3 linked regions of the Pyrobaculum calidifontis JCM 11548 genome follow. The protein of the gene in region 1 binds, or shares a complex with, the protein of each later gene. Links are inferred from orthologs where the notes say so. Each region holds a gene or a part of one and is shown in the gene's direction. Other genes may lie near its edges.

What was found.
Region 2: PCAL_RS00030 (region 1) and rpsJ share a complex: the UniProt entries of both Methanocaldococcus jannaschii proteins name them as parts of the 30S ribosomal subunit. The link is inferred for Pyrobaculum calidifontis JCM 11548 from one-to-one orthologs.
Region 3: PCAL_RS00030 (region 1) and PCAL_RS05175 share a complex: the UniProt entries of both Methanocaldococcus jannaschii proteins name them as parts of the 30S ribosomal subunit. The link is inferred for Pyrobaculum calidifontis JCM 11548 from one-to-one orthologs.

What each region holds. Positions count from the first base shown.
Region 1 is NC_009073.1:1,368-6,934, reverse strand. The notes cover bases 1,048-3,993. They hold PCAL_RS00030 (30S ribosomal protein S7), read left to right. Parts: upstream 1,048-2,157; coding sequence 2,158-2,829; downstream 2,830-3,993. Other genes in these bases: PCAL_RS00020 (replication factor C large subunit), read left to right, coding at 3,840-3,993; PCAL_RS00025 (replication factor C small subunit), read left to right, coding at 2,860-3,840; PCAL_RS00035 (hypothetical protein), read left to right, coding at 1,921-2,136; PCAL_RS00040 (winged helix-turn-helix transcriptional regulator), read left to right, coding at 1,628-1,852; PCAL_RS00045 (hypothetical protein), read left to right, coding at 1,208-1,606. Outside these bases: PCAL_RS00055 (cytidine deaminase), read left to right, coding at 1-274; more of PCAL_RS00050, read left to right, coding at 317-1,047; more of PCAL_RS00020, read left to right, coding at 3,994-5,105; PCAL_RS00015 (winged helix-turn-helix domain-containing protein), read right to left, coding at 5,100-5,387; PCAL_RS00010 (ORC1-type DNA replication protein), read right to left, coding at 5,384-5,567. UniProt on the Methanocaldococcus jannaschii protein: One of the primary rRNA binding proteins, it binds directly to 16S rRNA where it nucleates assembly of the head domain of the 30S subunit. Is located at the subunit interface close to the decoding center.
Region 2 is NC_009073.1:337,750-342,078, reverse strand. Bases 1,430-4,190 are described here. They hold rpsJ (30S ribosomal protein S10), read left to right. Parts: upstream 1,430-2,530; coding sequence 2,531-2,851; downstream 2,852-4,190. Other genes in these bases: PCAL_RS01895 (hypothetical protein), read left to right, coding at 3,718-4,190; surE (5'/3'-nucleotidase SurE), read left to right, coding at 2,927-3,721; prf1 (peptide chain release factor aRF-1), read right to left, coding at 1,430-2,475. Outside these bases: PCAL_RS01915 (AAA family ATPase), read left to right, coding at 1-1,245; more of prf1, read right to left, coding at 1,321-1,429; more of PCAL_RS01895, read left to right, coding at 4,191-4,329. UniProt on the Methanocaldococcus jannaschii protein: Involved in the binding of tRNA to the ribosomes.
Region 3 is NC_009073.1:915,716-920,235, reverse strand. The notes cover bases 1,430-4,381. They hold PCAL_RS05175 (30S ribosomal protein S13), read left to right. Parts: upstream 1,430-2,650; coding sequence 2,651-3,112; downstream 3,113-4,381. Other genes in these bases: PCAL_RS05165 (isoaspartyl peptidase/L-asparaginase), read left to right, coding at 3,650-4,381; PCAL_RS05170 (30S ribosomal protein S4), read left to right, coding at 3,143-3,622; PCAL_RS05180 (ABC transporter permease), read left to right, coding at 1,430-2,622. Outside these bases: PCAL_RS05190 (ABC transporter substrate-binding protein), read left to right, coding at 1-88; PCAL_RS05185 (ABC transporter permease), read left to right, coding at 140-1,210; more of PCAL_RS05180, read left to right, coding at 1,207-1,429; more of PCAL_RS05165, read left to right, coding at 4,382-4,520. UniProt on the Methanocaldococcus jannaschii protein: Located at the top of the head of the 30S subunit, it contacts several helices of the 16S rRNA.

The sequences.
Region 1 (5,567 bases):
AGGCGTAAATGTAGAAAATGCATCGTACGGCCTCACCGTGTGTGCAGAGCGTGTCGCAATATTTAAGGCAGTCTCTGAGGGCGATAGAGACATAGAAGTTGTGGCGGTGTATGTAGACGCAGACGAGCCCGTGGCCCCTTGTGGCGCGTGTAGGCAGGTAATAGCCGAATTTAATCCAAACGCCCTAGTGGTAATGGCCAGCCGCAACAAGGTCAAAACAGCGAGACTTAGCGAATTACTGCCAATGGCGTTCACAGGAGAACGCCTGCGGTAGCGCGTAAGAGAAGAGTATTTATAATGTAGCCATGGAGAAGCTGTGGAAGGGCACTTATACTATGAGACAGTGCCCACAGGCATAGAGGGTCTTGACACAGTGCTCGGAGGGGGGTTTATCAGGGGGAGGACATACCTCATATCTGGCGAAACAGGTACTGCAAAGACTTTGACCGCGCTTACGTTTTTAATACAAGGCGCCCTTAAATATGGGGAACCCGGCATATACATCTCCGTAGATGAGACATATGAACAATTTGTAGAAGGCGCGAGGAGATTTGGCTGGGATATAGAGGAGCTTAGGGCCAAGGGCCTCTTGGAGGTGCTTGTGCCAGAGATGGACATTGTAGAGAGAATTAGAGAAAAGGACCCCACGGCAATTGCGAAATCGCTTGTGGCCTCGATACGGGACTATGTGGCGGCATTGGGGGCTCAGCGGCTGGTCATAGACCCAATAGCTCCTCTGGTTTCGCTTGACAAAGACGTGCAAGTGCTTAGGGAGTATATCAGGGTGCTGGTGATGAGCATAGAGAGGGAGATAGCGACTACTAACATCATAACTACCGAGATTCCCTCCGGCTCAGGAGCCATCAGTAGATATGGCGTAGAGGAGTTCTTAGCCACGGGGGTATTCATCATGGGCATAGCTAAGACGCGAGATGGAGCCTTTAAACGTGTCATGTTTATTAGAAAAATGCGCTGGAGCCCCGTACATCCGGGGATTTATGAGGTAGAAATAGTGCCGAAGGTAGGGGTGGTTGTCAAAGGCCAAGTCCGAGAGCCCATGGTACCTGTGACGTATTTACCGACTATTTGACGTATAAAAATCGGTGGGTTCTACCTCGTCACATCTCAGCACATCCCGTCTTCGTCATATTACTCACATCTTCTATATTTTGTCTGCACGACTTTATTTTTGCTTTTTCACGTATACGTGGCTGAGGAGCTCTCTCTTTATATTAGAAAGGGCGGTTTAGTAATAAAGAAGGAGATCATCAAGAGTGGGGGCAAAGTGGCTGGAGAATATCTATACGTTAGGCATGGGCTATTCGAGGCTGAGGCTGAGTACGACGTAGAGGACGGCGTATTGTACTACCTGCAGATATGTTGGTTTAAGCGGTGTTTTATATGGTACGATGGAGAGCCAGACGCAGCTCCCCCCATGCAACTGTTGAAGAAGACAATCGCCGTGTTTAAAGAGCTATCTGGGTTTTCCAATGTGGCGGCCGTCGTGGTTAAAACCATCGCCTCATATATCCGCCGATCTTCACGACTCAGATCCTCTGACCCCGCTCATCTAGGCTCATGTGGTGCCGGCTTTAAAAAGATATAAAGCTAGCAACGACTTTGGCATATGCGTAGTGGAAGTGACGTGAGGGCCATCGCCGAGGCCATCATTAGATTATTACAGGAGCGGGGGGAGCTGAGTAGCGCCGACATAGCCAGAATTCTTGGAATTAAAAGGCACACTGTGACTGCAGTGCTCACGCGTCTAAGAAAAGAGGGGGTTGTCGAATATATAGGACAGTGCTACGGGGGCAGGCGGTGTAACACCAAGTGGAAACTTAGAATTAATTAGTTTCAGTGCACTCTCCCCCGACTTATTTATACATGGCAGAAATTTAACTTCTCGCTCGTCAACCAGTCGTGAAAGGCCTATGTGTAGTGGCTTGGGGGAACAGTAGGTATGTGGTAGATTGTTCTCCCTCATTTCTCCTGAGCTTGGCAACCAAAATTGCAGAAGCGGAGAGCGCCTCGTACATAGATGTGTATCGACGTATTTTACACAGCCTCAACGCCGAATATGACAAAGCGAGAATCGCCGTGGAGGATATACTGTCAGAGAAGGTGGAAAATATTTAAAACTTGACTGTAGGTGCGGCGATGGCATCGATCTTCGGCGAGCAGCTGCCTAAGACTAGTCGAGTGGAGTACATAGGCGACGTCCCAATAATTGAGGAATGTCCCAGAGAATTAAAGACGCTCGACGGGAACCCAATTCTGTTGTTTGGCAAGTGGAGCTTTGAGGACGTCGTCGTTAGAGACCCTGGGCTGAGGAGGTACATATGCCTAAAGCCCGTAGTTCTTCCACATACCGAGGGGCGCTACCAAAAGCGTAGGTTTGGAAAGGCGCACATTCCGATTGTCGAGCGTCTGGTGAATTTATTAATGCGGCCTGGGAGAAATACGGGGAAGAAACATAAGGCGTACAATATAGTTAAGAGGGCATTTGAGATAATATATTATAAGACTGGAAGAAATCCTATACAAGTATTTATTGATGCTATTATAAATACTGCGCCGCGGGAGGAGATAACAAGGATTATCATGGGCGGCATAGCCTACTCAGTGTCTGTGGACGTGTCGCCTCAGAGGCGTCTAGATCTTTCGCTGAGGTGGATCACAGAGGGGGCTAGACAGTGCTCCTTCAACAACCCTAAGCCAATTGAGGAGTGTCTAGCGGACGAGATCATGGCCGCCGCCGCCAACGATCCCAAGAGCTATGCAGTTAGGAAGCGCGAAGAGCTTGAACGTATAGCTGCAGCATCTCGTTAAACTGTTTTTAACTCAAGTAGTTCTACTGCCATGAGTGAGCTTTTTTGGTTTGAGAAGTATAGGCCGCGTAGTTTTGAGGAGGTGGTGGATCTTGAGGAGGTTAAGGCTAGGCTTAGGGAGTTTGTCAAGGCGGGGAATTTGCCGCATCTCCTCTTCTACGGGCCTCCTGGCACTGGGAAGACGACGATGGCCCTGGTCTTGGCGAGAGAGCTGTATGGGGAGTACTGGCGTGAGAACACCCTCGAGCTAAACGCCTCAGACGAGAGAGGAATCGGAGTAATAAGAGAGCGAGTAAAAGAGTTCGCCAGAACGGCGCCCGTGGGAAAGGCCCCCTTCAAACTCGTAATACTCGACGAAGCAGACAACATGACCTCAGACGCCCAACAAGCACTACGCAGAATAATGGAAATATACGCACAAAACACCAGATTCATACTACTAGCAAACTACGTAAGCAGGATCATTGACCCAATTATTTCACGTTGCGCCGTCTTCCGCTTTTCTCCCATGCCGCGCCACTTAATGGCAGAGAGGTTACGGGAAATTGCGAGGTCCGAGGGCGTTGAGCTTAAGGACGACGCCATAGACCTAATCTACGAGATCTCTGAGGGGGATATGAGGAAGGCTATAAACCTGCTTCAAGTCGCCGCGGCTGTAAGTAAGGTGGTTGACGCAAACGCGGTGGCCTCTGCGGCCGCGGCTGTTAGACCCTCTGATGTGCTTGAGCTGTTTAACTTGGCCATGGGCGGCGATTTGGCTAAGGCGCGGGATAAGTTGAGAGAGCTTATGTACATAAAAGGCGTAGCTGGCGTCGACTTAATAAGGGTATTTCAGAGAGAGTTAATAAGGATGCAACTAGACGACGACGTTAAGGCCGAGGTTGCCGAGTTGCTATCTGAAGTAGATTATAGATTGACGCAGGGTGCCGATGAAGAAATTCAATTGATGTACTTTCTCATGAAACTTGGATCCATTGGCAAAAAGATAAGGGTTGCGCCAAAGAAGAGATAATGCCAATACCTTGGGTGGAGAAATACCGCCCCAAGAGTTTTTCAGAGATTGTAAACCAAGAGGAAGCCAAGCAGATTTTGGCCTCGTGGATTTGTACACGGTTTAAAGCTCCGCAGGAGTTTTGCGCCCGTTGGGCAAAGCGGAGAGACAAAGAGATAAAAGAGGCTAGGGCTGTGCTCCTATGGGGCCCCCCGGGCATTGGAAAAACAACGCTTGTGCACGCCTTGGCTAAGGAGATCGGATATGAGCTCGTGGAGCTTAACGCAAGTGACGTAAGAACAGGCGAGCGGATTAGGCAGGTGGTGGGCCGCGGACTTAGAGAGGCATCTCTCTTCGGATACGCGGGTAAAATCGTCTTATTTGACGAAGTGGATGGACTACATGTAAAAGAAGACTTAGGGGGACTTGAGGCCATACTTAACCTAATAGAGACGGCCAAAGTGCCAATAGTGCTAACTGCCAACAACCCATTTGACCCCAAGCTACGGCCGCTCCGCGACATCTCCCTAGTGGTTGGGCTAAAGAGGCTCTCCGAGGACGAAGTAGTTGAAGTGCTCAAGAGAATTTGTGCCAGCGAAGGTGCCAAGTGTGAAGAAGAGGCTCTTAGAAGCTTGGCCAAATCCTCCTACGGCGATTTGCGGGCCGCAATAAACGACCTACAGCTGTACTTGGCGGGGCGCAAAGTTTTAACAGTTGACGACATAAAGAGGGCGGGGGAGAGAAACCCCCAGCTTTCTATGTTTGAAATCTTAGATAGAGTATATAAGGCGCGTTGGTTTGACGAAGCACGCGCCGTCTCGTTTAACCCATCTTTTGACTGGGAACAATACTTCGTGTGGGCTCTCGAGACAATTCCCATAGTTTATAAAGACCTAGAGGTCATGTCTGAGGCTTTTGACAGATTAAGCAAAGCAGACATGTTTATAGGAATAGTTAAACGAACACAAGAGTGGGAACTCCTGTCATATGCAATGGAGCTTGCACTAGGCGGAGTTTCTCAAGTCAAAAATAAGCCTCGCCTACCGCCGTTTATTAGATACGGGTTTCCCCAGCGACTACTTCTCTTGGCCAAGAGTAAGGAGGCCCGCAGACGCAGAGAAATGGTTGTAGAATATCTCGCTAGAAATTTACATGTGTCAAAGGGACTGGTAAATGCTGAAATATTTTATGTACTATCTGCTCTGGCTAAGAAGGACGATCATGTAGTTGAGAGACTTGCAAGAGCGTTGGGGATAAGCCCCATTGACATAAAAAATCTACTATAGAGTTGTATCTTTATAAGTAGCCTCTAGGTATTCTTCCATTTTGGCAAGCGCTTTAGCAAGCTCTATCACATGTGTTTTATTACTAAGCTTCACCAACCTCAACCGTCCTATACGCCGCTCTTCTACTATTCCATATCTCGAGAGAACCCCTATATGTCGCATGAGAAGTCGGTAGTTTGTACCTAGTCTGTGGGCCAGCTCTGTAGTGTGTAATTCCCCATATTTCCACAAGGCTAATATTACTCTAACACGCAACCCAGATCCCAGCACAATCTCTATCATTGTAGCTCCTCTCTAATAAGCTTCGTAACAACGGCCTCTAACGTATCCAGGGGTTCCGATCCTATGGAGATAAGAGTAGTACGCCCCCGCACCCCCTCCCCTCTTTTGTTTAACCGCGTCTCTACGATCCCCTTATCTCTCAAATCGCTTAGATATGTCCATAGCTGTGTATGCACTCTC
Region 2 (4,329 bases), 330 kb from region 1 along the record:
GGTGACGTGGAGAAGGAGTACTACGAGCTGAGGCAGGCTGTGGCCGTGGCCGAGAAAGTGCCAGAGGAGGTGAGGACGTACGACCCCCGCGTCTTGGAGGAGCTGAGGCGGAGGTACGAGGAGTTGACGAAGAGGCAGGCGGAGCTCAAGTCTAGGCTTGAACTTCTGCGAGACGCCCTGAGGCTGGCACAGAGGGCCGAGGGGGGTAGGTGCCCCGTGTGCGGCTCGCCTCTCACTAGGGAGGCCGTCCAGCGGCACGAGCTAGAGGTGGCGGGGCTCGAGGCCGAGGTGCAGAGGCTGGCCAAGGCCCTTGAGCAAGTGAGAACAGAGATGAAGAGGGCCGAGGAGCTGGAGAAGGCGTACCACTTGTACAAGCCGTACCTATCCCTCGACCTCCGGGAGGCCAGAAGGAGGCTGGGGGAGCTAGAGGCGCAGTACCGGCTAAAGAGGGAGGTGGAGGCTAGGCGTAGCTACCTCGCCGCCGTGATGGCCAAGGAGGAGGCGCTCGTAAAAAGGCTCGAGGAACTGAGGCGGAGGAGAGAGGAGCTGGGGCGGGAGGCCGTGGAGGCGAGCGCGAGGCTGGCCGAGGTAGAGGAGGCCTTGCCCAAGGCCGCCGCCGAGGCGGAGGAGGCAGAGAAGGCGTACAGAGAGCTGAGAGCCGCATACGTGGAGTACCTCAAGGCGCATTCAAGGGCAGAGGAGCTGAGGAGGGAGCTGGAAAAGGCCGAGAGAGAGCTCGCAGGCGCCGCGGCTGAGTTAGAAAAGGCGAGGGCAGAGCTGGAGAAGTTGGACAAGGCCCTCGCCGCGGCCAAGAACATAAGGGCGGTCCTGGGGGAGGTGAAGCCCCTTGCCAGGCAGATACTTCTCAAGGCCATAAACGAGGAGCTCAACGCAGTGTTCCTAAGGCTTAGGCACAAGGAGGCCTTTAAGTCTGTCCAACTGGTCGAGGCGGGGGGCCGCTACGCCGTGCGTATACATACGCCTAACGGGCACATAGAGCACTCCCTCCTCTCCCTCGGCGAGCAGAACCTGCTGGCCCTATCGCTGAGGGTGGCCCTCGCCAGGGCGTTGATAGGCACGGCGCCCTTCATGATGCTCGACGAGCCCACGGAGCACCTCGACGAAGAGCACAGGAGGAGAATCGTGGAACTCGTCAGAGACCTAACATCAGTCGTGCCGACCGTGATAGTTACCTCGCACTTAGGGGAGTTCGAGGAGGTCGCCGACGTGGTGATACAGCTCTAGCTGTGTAGACCGCCCTAGAGTCGCTTAAGGGGCATTGAGCGACGTGATAGGGCTCTGGTCTCCCTGGCGGCCGCTTTAGGCCTGTGCTGTCTGTTGTTGTTCGAGCAACCAAGATGGGGCGTTTAACAGAGCCACGAAGCCGCCGAAGGCTTTGACCAAGGTGGCGCTCTCCTCCACGCCCTTGGGCACCACCTCTACCTTGACCCCCTTCTCCTCTGCCTTCATAATCACCTCCAGCACCACGTCCTCTCCCAGCTCCTCGGCCACGATGACCACCTCCGCGAGGCCTGTCTCGAGGGCCTTCATCACCTTCTCCTTGCCGTACACAATGTAGTCGCTCTTCTTCACCGCGTAGAACATGACGCGCTCCATGGTCTCCTTTGCCTTGACATACTCGCTCTCCTTCAACTGCTCCTGGGCGTTCTTAATGGCCTCCATGACCCCGTACTCATTGGCGCAACAGGCAGGTACGACGGCCAACACCTTGTCCTTTAGCCTGTAGTCGAGGCCCCCCTCCTCGAGGAAGTCTTCCTTGGTTGGGCCCGGACCTGCGACTATTATGCCCTTCAGCGTGGGGATTTGGAGAAAGACGCGGTTTGCCTCCTCAGCCACCAGCTTGTAAAACGTCTCGGCCAAGTGCTCAGTCTGCCGCTTGAAGCGGTTCGCGGACTGGCCGCCGGCGTGGTGCTTCCCTGGCACAAAAAACTCCACGGTCTTAACCACCTCCCATCTGCTGTTCTTCAACAGCGCAATCACGGCCTCACCCCGCTCAATTACGATCACTCCGTATACCACCCCGGAGTGGAGCTGGTCCTCCAGAAGCTCCGTGTGGAAGACCGTGTCGCAGATGTACTTGAACGTGTTTATCGGCTGAGGCGGCACGACGACGTAGTAAACCCACTCGTAGTTCCCCTGGCTAATCATGTGGAACCCGGCGAAGACAGCCATCCCGTTCTCGGGGGCCTTAGCCTCGCCCTTCAGGTTATTGATAATGCGCTCCAAGGTGTCTTGCACGTGTGTACGCGTGGTTTTGTCCTTGATGTTTGAGGCCGTGGACCACTCAGACCTCAATAAGTTCAACACGTCTGGCATAGGCCGCTCCGAGTTGATATATAGAGTGATCAAAGTCGTGGCGTAGCCCCTAAACTTCTTCAACACGTTGATAAACGCCCTCAGCTCCACCGGCGTCTTCAAGTGGTACACGCCGTTCGGCGGTCGAGCAAAAGCCATGACCCACACTCCATCCACCTATTAAAACTTTTAAAGTCCCCAAAAACCCACCCACGTGTCGCTTGCATCAAGGAGAAAGGTAAGGATAAGGCTGTATGGAACAAACCCAGCTGACTTAGACCAAGTGGCCAGGGAGATAGTGGATCTTGCAAAGAAGATGGGCGTCGCAGTTAGGGGGCCAATTCCGCTTCCCACAAAGCGGCTAATGGTTACCGTGAGGAGGGCGCCCTCAGGGCAAGGCTACCACACTTTTGATCATTGGGAACTGCGTATTTCAAAGCGCCTCATTGACATAGAGGCCTCGGAGCGCGTGCTCAGGCGCCTAATGACCATCAGAGTGCCGGACACCGTCAAAATCGAGCTTCAGCTAATTTAGGCAACTCCCCTTTGGAGGTCCTCCGCCGTTGACGCGTCGGCGTAACTCATTAATATCCCCGGGGCCTCGACATTTGTGAGGATCTTGGTTACAAACGACGACGGGGTGTACAGCCCTGGGCTTAGGCTGTTGTACCAATTCGCCGAGCCCCTCGGCGAGGTGGACGCCGTAGCGCCCGAGACCCCCAAGTCTGCCAGTGGGCTGGGTATCACGCTCCACAAGCCGCTACGAATGTACGAGATGGACATATGCGGGTTTAAGGTCGTCGCCACTTCGGGGACTCCCTCTGACACAGTCTACCTCGCCCTCTACGGGCTTGGCAGGAAGTACGACCTAGTCCTCTCGGGGATAAACCTTGGCGACAACACCTCGCTACAGGTGGTCCTCTCCTCCGGCACCCTCGGCGCCGCCTTTCAGGCGGCCCTCCTGGGGATACCGGCCGTGGCCTACTCGCTCTACGCAGAGAGCTGGGACGAGGTCGACGGAGAGGCGTTGCACGTCTTAAGAGCCGTGGTGCAGGCCACCGCGAGGTATGTGGCAGAGCGGGGCATGCCGCAGGGCGTCGACGTGATAAGCGTCAACTTCCCCCAGAGGCCGAGGCGCGGCGTGAGGGCGAAGTTGGCCAAGCCGGCGAAGCTTAGATACGCGCAGAGGGTAGAGGCTAGGAGAGACCCCCGGGGCGCGGCCTACTTCTGGCTCTACGGCGAGCCCCTCTCCCCCGAGCCTGAGACAGACGTGTACGTGGTGTTAAAAGAGGGTAACGTGGCCGTAACCCCCTTGGCGCTCAACCTCGACGCGCTGGGCGACGGCCAGAGGGCCAGGAAAGAGGAACTAGAGGCATTCGTTGACTACGTAAACGCCAACCTATGACCTCTATATTCAACTACATAGCCACCATAGCCCTCGCGATAGTGGTCGCAGCAGGCGCCGCCCTCGTCTACGTCCTCTACACCCACTTCACCCAGCCGCCGACCACTACTACCACAACCCCCAGCGCCACCACAGCGCCTCCCACTACTCAGACCACGACGCCGCCTCCCCCAACCCAGCCTCCCGCCACTACCACAACTCCTTCGCCAAGCCAGAGGAGCACCGTGAAGTCCGTGGTTCTCTACATCGCCACGCCAAATGTCACGAAGTGCGGCGGGCTAGGCAATAAGTACATCTACTACTTCAACGTGACGGTGGAGAGAGTGAGGGTAGAGGATCCCGTTTCCTTTTACGTGTTCAAGGCCCGAGCGGGGAACGCTACGCTAAATTTGACAAGCGCGTCTTATCTACCGCTTAACGGCAAGTTTTTCAAGCCATATAGTATCAACATGACGCAACTAGGCTTGGTAAACGTCTATCTTGAGGCCATGGCCGACAAAAGCTTAGACATAACTGCCGTGGAGTATCTAGGCGACGAGTACCCCATAAATAGGGCTGTATACGTCTCCTGCGTGAAAGGGTTGAAAGTTATAAATGCTACAAGTAGG
Region 3 (4,520 bases), 910 kb from region 1 along the record:
GATAGCTGCTGTGGTTGGGCTTATCGTGGTGATTGCGGCTGCGGCATTTGCGCTGATGAGGAGGGGCGGGGCTACAAAGACTAGATAGTCCTATATATCTCTGGCAGTATAGTTTTTTAATTCTGGCTTTTTACCTCCCATGGCTTCTCTTGCCAAGACTTTGGCTATTAAGGCGGTTACACTCTTCCTAGTCCTTCTCGGCGTGTTGGTACTATTAGCTGTGTTGATGGGGGCTACTGGTCTTTCCGACAGGATACTAAAGTCAATTTTAGACGAGCAAGTCAGGGCCTATCAACAACAGTTGATTCAGCAGAGACTTCCCTTGGAGCAAGTGAAGAAAGCGGTCGAGGAGTACAACAAGACTTTGGCGGAGCAACTTGGCATTAATCAGCCGTGGTATTTTAGAATGCCTCAAATGATTTGGCGCTTGTTGACCCTCGACTTGGGGGAGTCTCGGATATTGCAGTCCTCATGGGGGTCTAGGAAAATTTCAGACCTAATACTCGACCGCTTGCCTAATACAATAATTTTGACGACGACGGGGATTGTATTCACGGCGCTCGTGGGTATTTGGACGGGAATTTACATTGGCTCAAAGATTGGAAGTAGGGCCGACAGAGTTGTGTCTGTGTTGTCTGCCATCTCTTATGCACTGCCTTTGTGGTTCATGGGGCTAGTGCTTGTCTTTGTCTTGGCTTATGCACCTAAGATTCTTTGGGGGGTTCAGATATTTCCTCCCGGTGGCATGGTCTCTACGCCGCCGCCTAGCGAGTCGGTGGCCTATTTCCTAGACTTGCTGTGGCACTTGGCTCTGCCTCTTTTGGCCTCTTTTATTGTCTTTTTTGGCAGTTGGGCGTATACGACGCGGAATATAGTCTTTAACGTGTCGCAGGAGGATTTTGTTAATTTTGCAAGGGCTAAGGGGGTGCCCGAGGGGCTTGTGCGGCGGCGGTATATACTGCGGCCGTCTCTGCCGCCTATATTGACAAATTTTGTGCTCAGCTTGGCGGCCTCGATTTCTGGCTACATAATTACTGAGCGTGTGTTTAACTGGCCCGGCATGGGGTCTCTCTACTACGCCGCGATTACGGCCCTCGACGAGCCTGTGATTTTTGCCTTGACGTATGTGTTTACTCTCGTTTATGTGGTAGCTAGGTTCATCCTCGAGATATTGTACGTAATTGTAGATCCAAGGATTAGGTTGGCATGATTAGGGAGTTTTTCAGAAGCGCATCTGGCGTGGCTGGGTTTGCTATAATACTGTTGTTCTCTATCATCGCTATTTACGTAGTTGCCACATTTCCCCTGGACTATGGTACACGGTATTGGTCAAATCCTAAGTATTGGGAGGAGTACCCCAAGCTTGTGCCGCCTGTCTGGTACAACTACTTTGTGCCAGAGAAGTTGCCTCAGCACTATATATCGGAGCTGAGGGCGCCGACTGCGACGGAGGAGGATGTGAAGAGGTGGGTCTTTTCTTATAACTTTGACGCTGATAAGTTTCCCACTGGCGTTATTTTAAAATATGCCAATTTGACTTTTTATGAATCTCTTCCAATAATCTCTATAAAGGTAAAGAGGCCGGACGGGCAAGAGGTTGTATTAATGGACTTTGACTCTGGCATCCCATCGCCTCGTCCTGGTGAAAGTCCGCCGTATGTAAGATTTGTGGAGAATCCTAGGTCTATTGTCCTGTCTGTGGAGCCCGGAGTTGTGCGTAGAGCCGCGGAGTTTGCGAGATCTCAAGGCGTTAATTGTACTGTGACTGAGGTAAGAGAAGCGGTCTTACTGCCGTATATAATCTTCGGCATACCCCAGAGTAGTAAGTGTAGCGCCGAGTCTTTCAAGCCTCTAAAAGGCACGTACATCTTCGAGGTGGAGCTCGTGGGCGACCCTAGAGACCGCGTTGACTATGTTAGACTTATTGTCCAAGGCGCCGTCTACGGCGCAATGGGCACAGACTACTTAGGACGCGACTTGGCGCAGGGACTTCTCTTTGGATTCCCCGTCGCGCTTTTCATAGGCGGCGTGGTAGCCGTGTTGGCCACAGTCATTGGTATGGGCCTCGGTATAGTCAGCGGCTATGTCGGAGGCAAGGTAGATGAGGCTATACAGAGGTTTGCCGACGTGATGAACAACCTGCCTCTATTGCCCCTGCTTATTCTCTTTGTATTTGTGCTAGGCAGGAGCTTGTTTAACATTATTTTCGTGCTGGTGGTCTTTGGGTGGGCTGGCACCACGATCATAGTGCGCTCCATGGTTTTGAGCATTAAGACTAGCCAGTTTGTGGAGGCGGCTAAGCTGGCCGGCGCCTCTAGCTGGTGGATTATGTGGAAACACATACTGCCGCCTGTTCTCCCATACTCCTTCGCCTTAATGATTTTGAACATCCCCGGCGCCATACTGTCTGAGGCTAGCTTGAGCTTCTTGGGCCTCGGCGATCCCTCTATACCCACTTGGGGTCAGATTATGCAACAGGCTTTTGACAACGGCGCCTTGCAGAACTTCTCCTGGTGGTGGATACTGCCCCCGGGCATACTCATAGTGATAACCGCGGTGGGGTTTGTGCTCATCTTCTTTGCCCTAGAGCCTATAGTGAATCCGCGGCTGAGGAGGCAGTAAGCTTAAAAACCTCGGATTAGCAAGCGCCGTGGCTCAAGAGATACGTGCCATTGTCCGCATTGGGGACACGGACTTGGACGGGAACAAGACTGTGGCGTATGCCTTGGCCAAGATTAGGGGCATTGGAATTGCCACTGCCTATGCCATATGTAGAAAGCTTGGGATTGACCCCCACGCGACGCTGGGCCTGCTCCCGGAGGATCAGATAAACAAGTTGGACTGGGCTGTGAGAAATCTCCACGAGCTTGCCCCGGCGTGGTTTTTGAACAGGAGGAAGGACCCCGAGACTGGGCGAGACCTCCACTTGATAGGCTCGGAGCTTGTCCTAGCGGCTAAGAGGGACGTCGACTTGATGAAGAAGTTGAAGAGTTGGAAGGGCATACGCCACTCTCTTGGCCTAAAGGTGAGGGGCCAGAGGACTGTGACCACGGGCAGATTCGGCGCGACTGCTGGCGTCACTAAGAAGAAGGCGGCGCCTGGAGGCAAGTAAGTTTAAAAATGGGGCCTGTGGGGGTGGGCCATGGGCGGTTTGAAGAAGCCTAAGAAGAAGTACCTCGCTGGTAAGCCTAAGAAGATTTGGAATAAGCAGCTGTTGCTAGAGGAGCTTCAGCTAATGGGCGAGTATGGGCTAAGGAACAAGAAGGAGCTTTGGCTTGCTAGAGCTAGGCTTAAGTGGATTGTGAGGCGCGCCCGCGCCCTGTTGTCCATGACCGCAGAGGAGAGGGCCCCGCTGGAGGTGCCGTTTAAGGAGAAGCTGTACAAGATGGGCTTCATCGAGGATCCCAACGTGCCGTTGGACAGAATACTCTCCCTCGACGTAAGAGCCATATTGGAGAGGAGGTTGCAGACTCTGGTGTTTAGAATGGGCCTCGCCAAGTCTATCCACCACGCGAGGCAGCTCGTGGTGCACGGCCATGTGTTAGTCGCGGGGAGGCGGGTCACGTCGCCGGGCTTCCTCGTGCCCAGAGAGCTTGAGGACAAAATCACGATAGAACAATAGCTTAAAAGAGTCTATTACCGTTGTCTAGTGACGACGTTAGTTGTCCACGGAGGGGCCGGGCGGTGGGCGGTAAGTGAAGAAAAGAGGCAGGCGGTTAAGAGGGCGTTGGAGGACGCGGTGAGGGAGGGCCTTGCGGCGATGCTAAGGGGCGGTGCAGTGGACGGCGTAGTGGCGGCCGTGGAGTATATGGAGGCCAGCGGCTTGTTCAACGCGGGCTACGGCTCTGTCTATGCGCTGGACGGGCGAGTCTACATGGATGCCGGCATTATGGACGGCAAGACCGGCAGAGCGGGGGCGGTCGCCGCCGTCGAAGGGGTGAAAAGCGCCGTGCGGCTTGCCCGCGCCGTCATGGAGTTGACAGACCACGTCATTTTGGCGGGGGAGGGGGCCACGCTTTTGGCGAAGAGGCTTGGCCTAACTGCTCCCTTTTACAAGTTTTACAGCGAGGAGAAGAATAGGCAGTTTAGCCAAGTTCTTGAGGAGGCCAGGCAGGGCAAGTGGCATTTCAAGAGGGTTCTAGATTTTGCAGACACTGTGGGCGCCGTGGCTTTAGACAAAGATGGGAACTTAGCCGCCGCCACGTCCACCGGGGGCGTGTGGCTGAAGCTACCAGGCAGAGTGGGAGATAGCCCACTGCCTGGGGCGGGCTTTTGGGCTGAGAACGGCGTTGGCGCCTTTAGCGCGACTGGCGTAGGCGAAGTGATTATACTCTCCACGCTTTCTCTACGCGCTAGAGATTTGCTTGAGCAGACGGGCGACATACGCGCGGCCGTGGAGAAGGCCGTGGAGTACGTCACTCGGAGGTTTGGGCCAGACACGGCGGGCTTGATAGGCGTAGACGCCAGGGGGCGCTTCGCGTTTAGCTACAACACTAGGGCAATGGCGAGGGGGTGGGGAA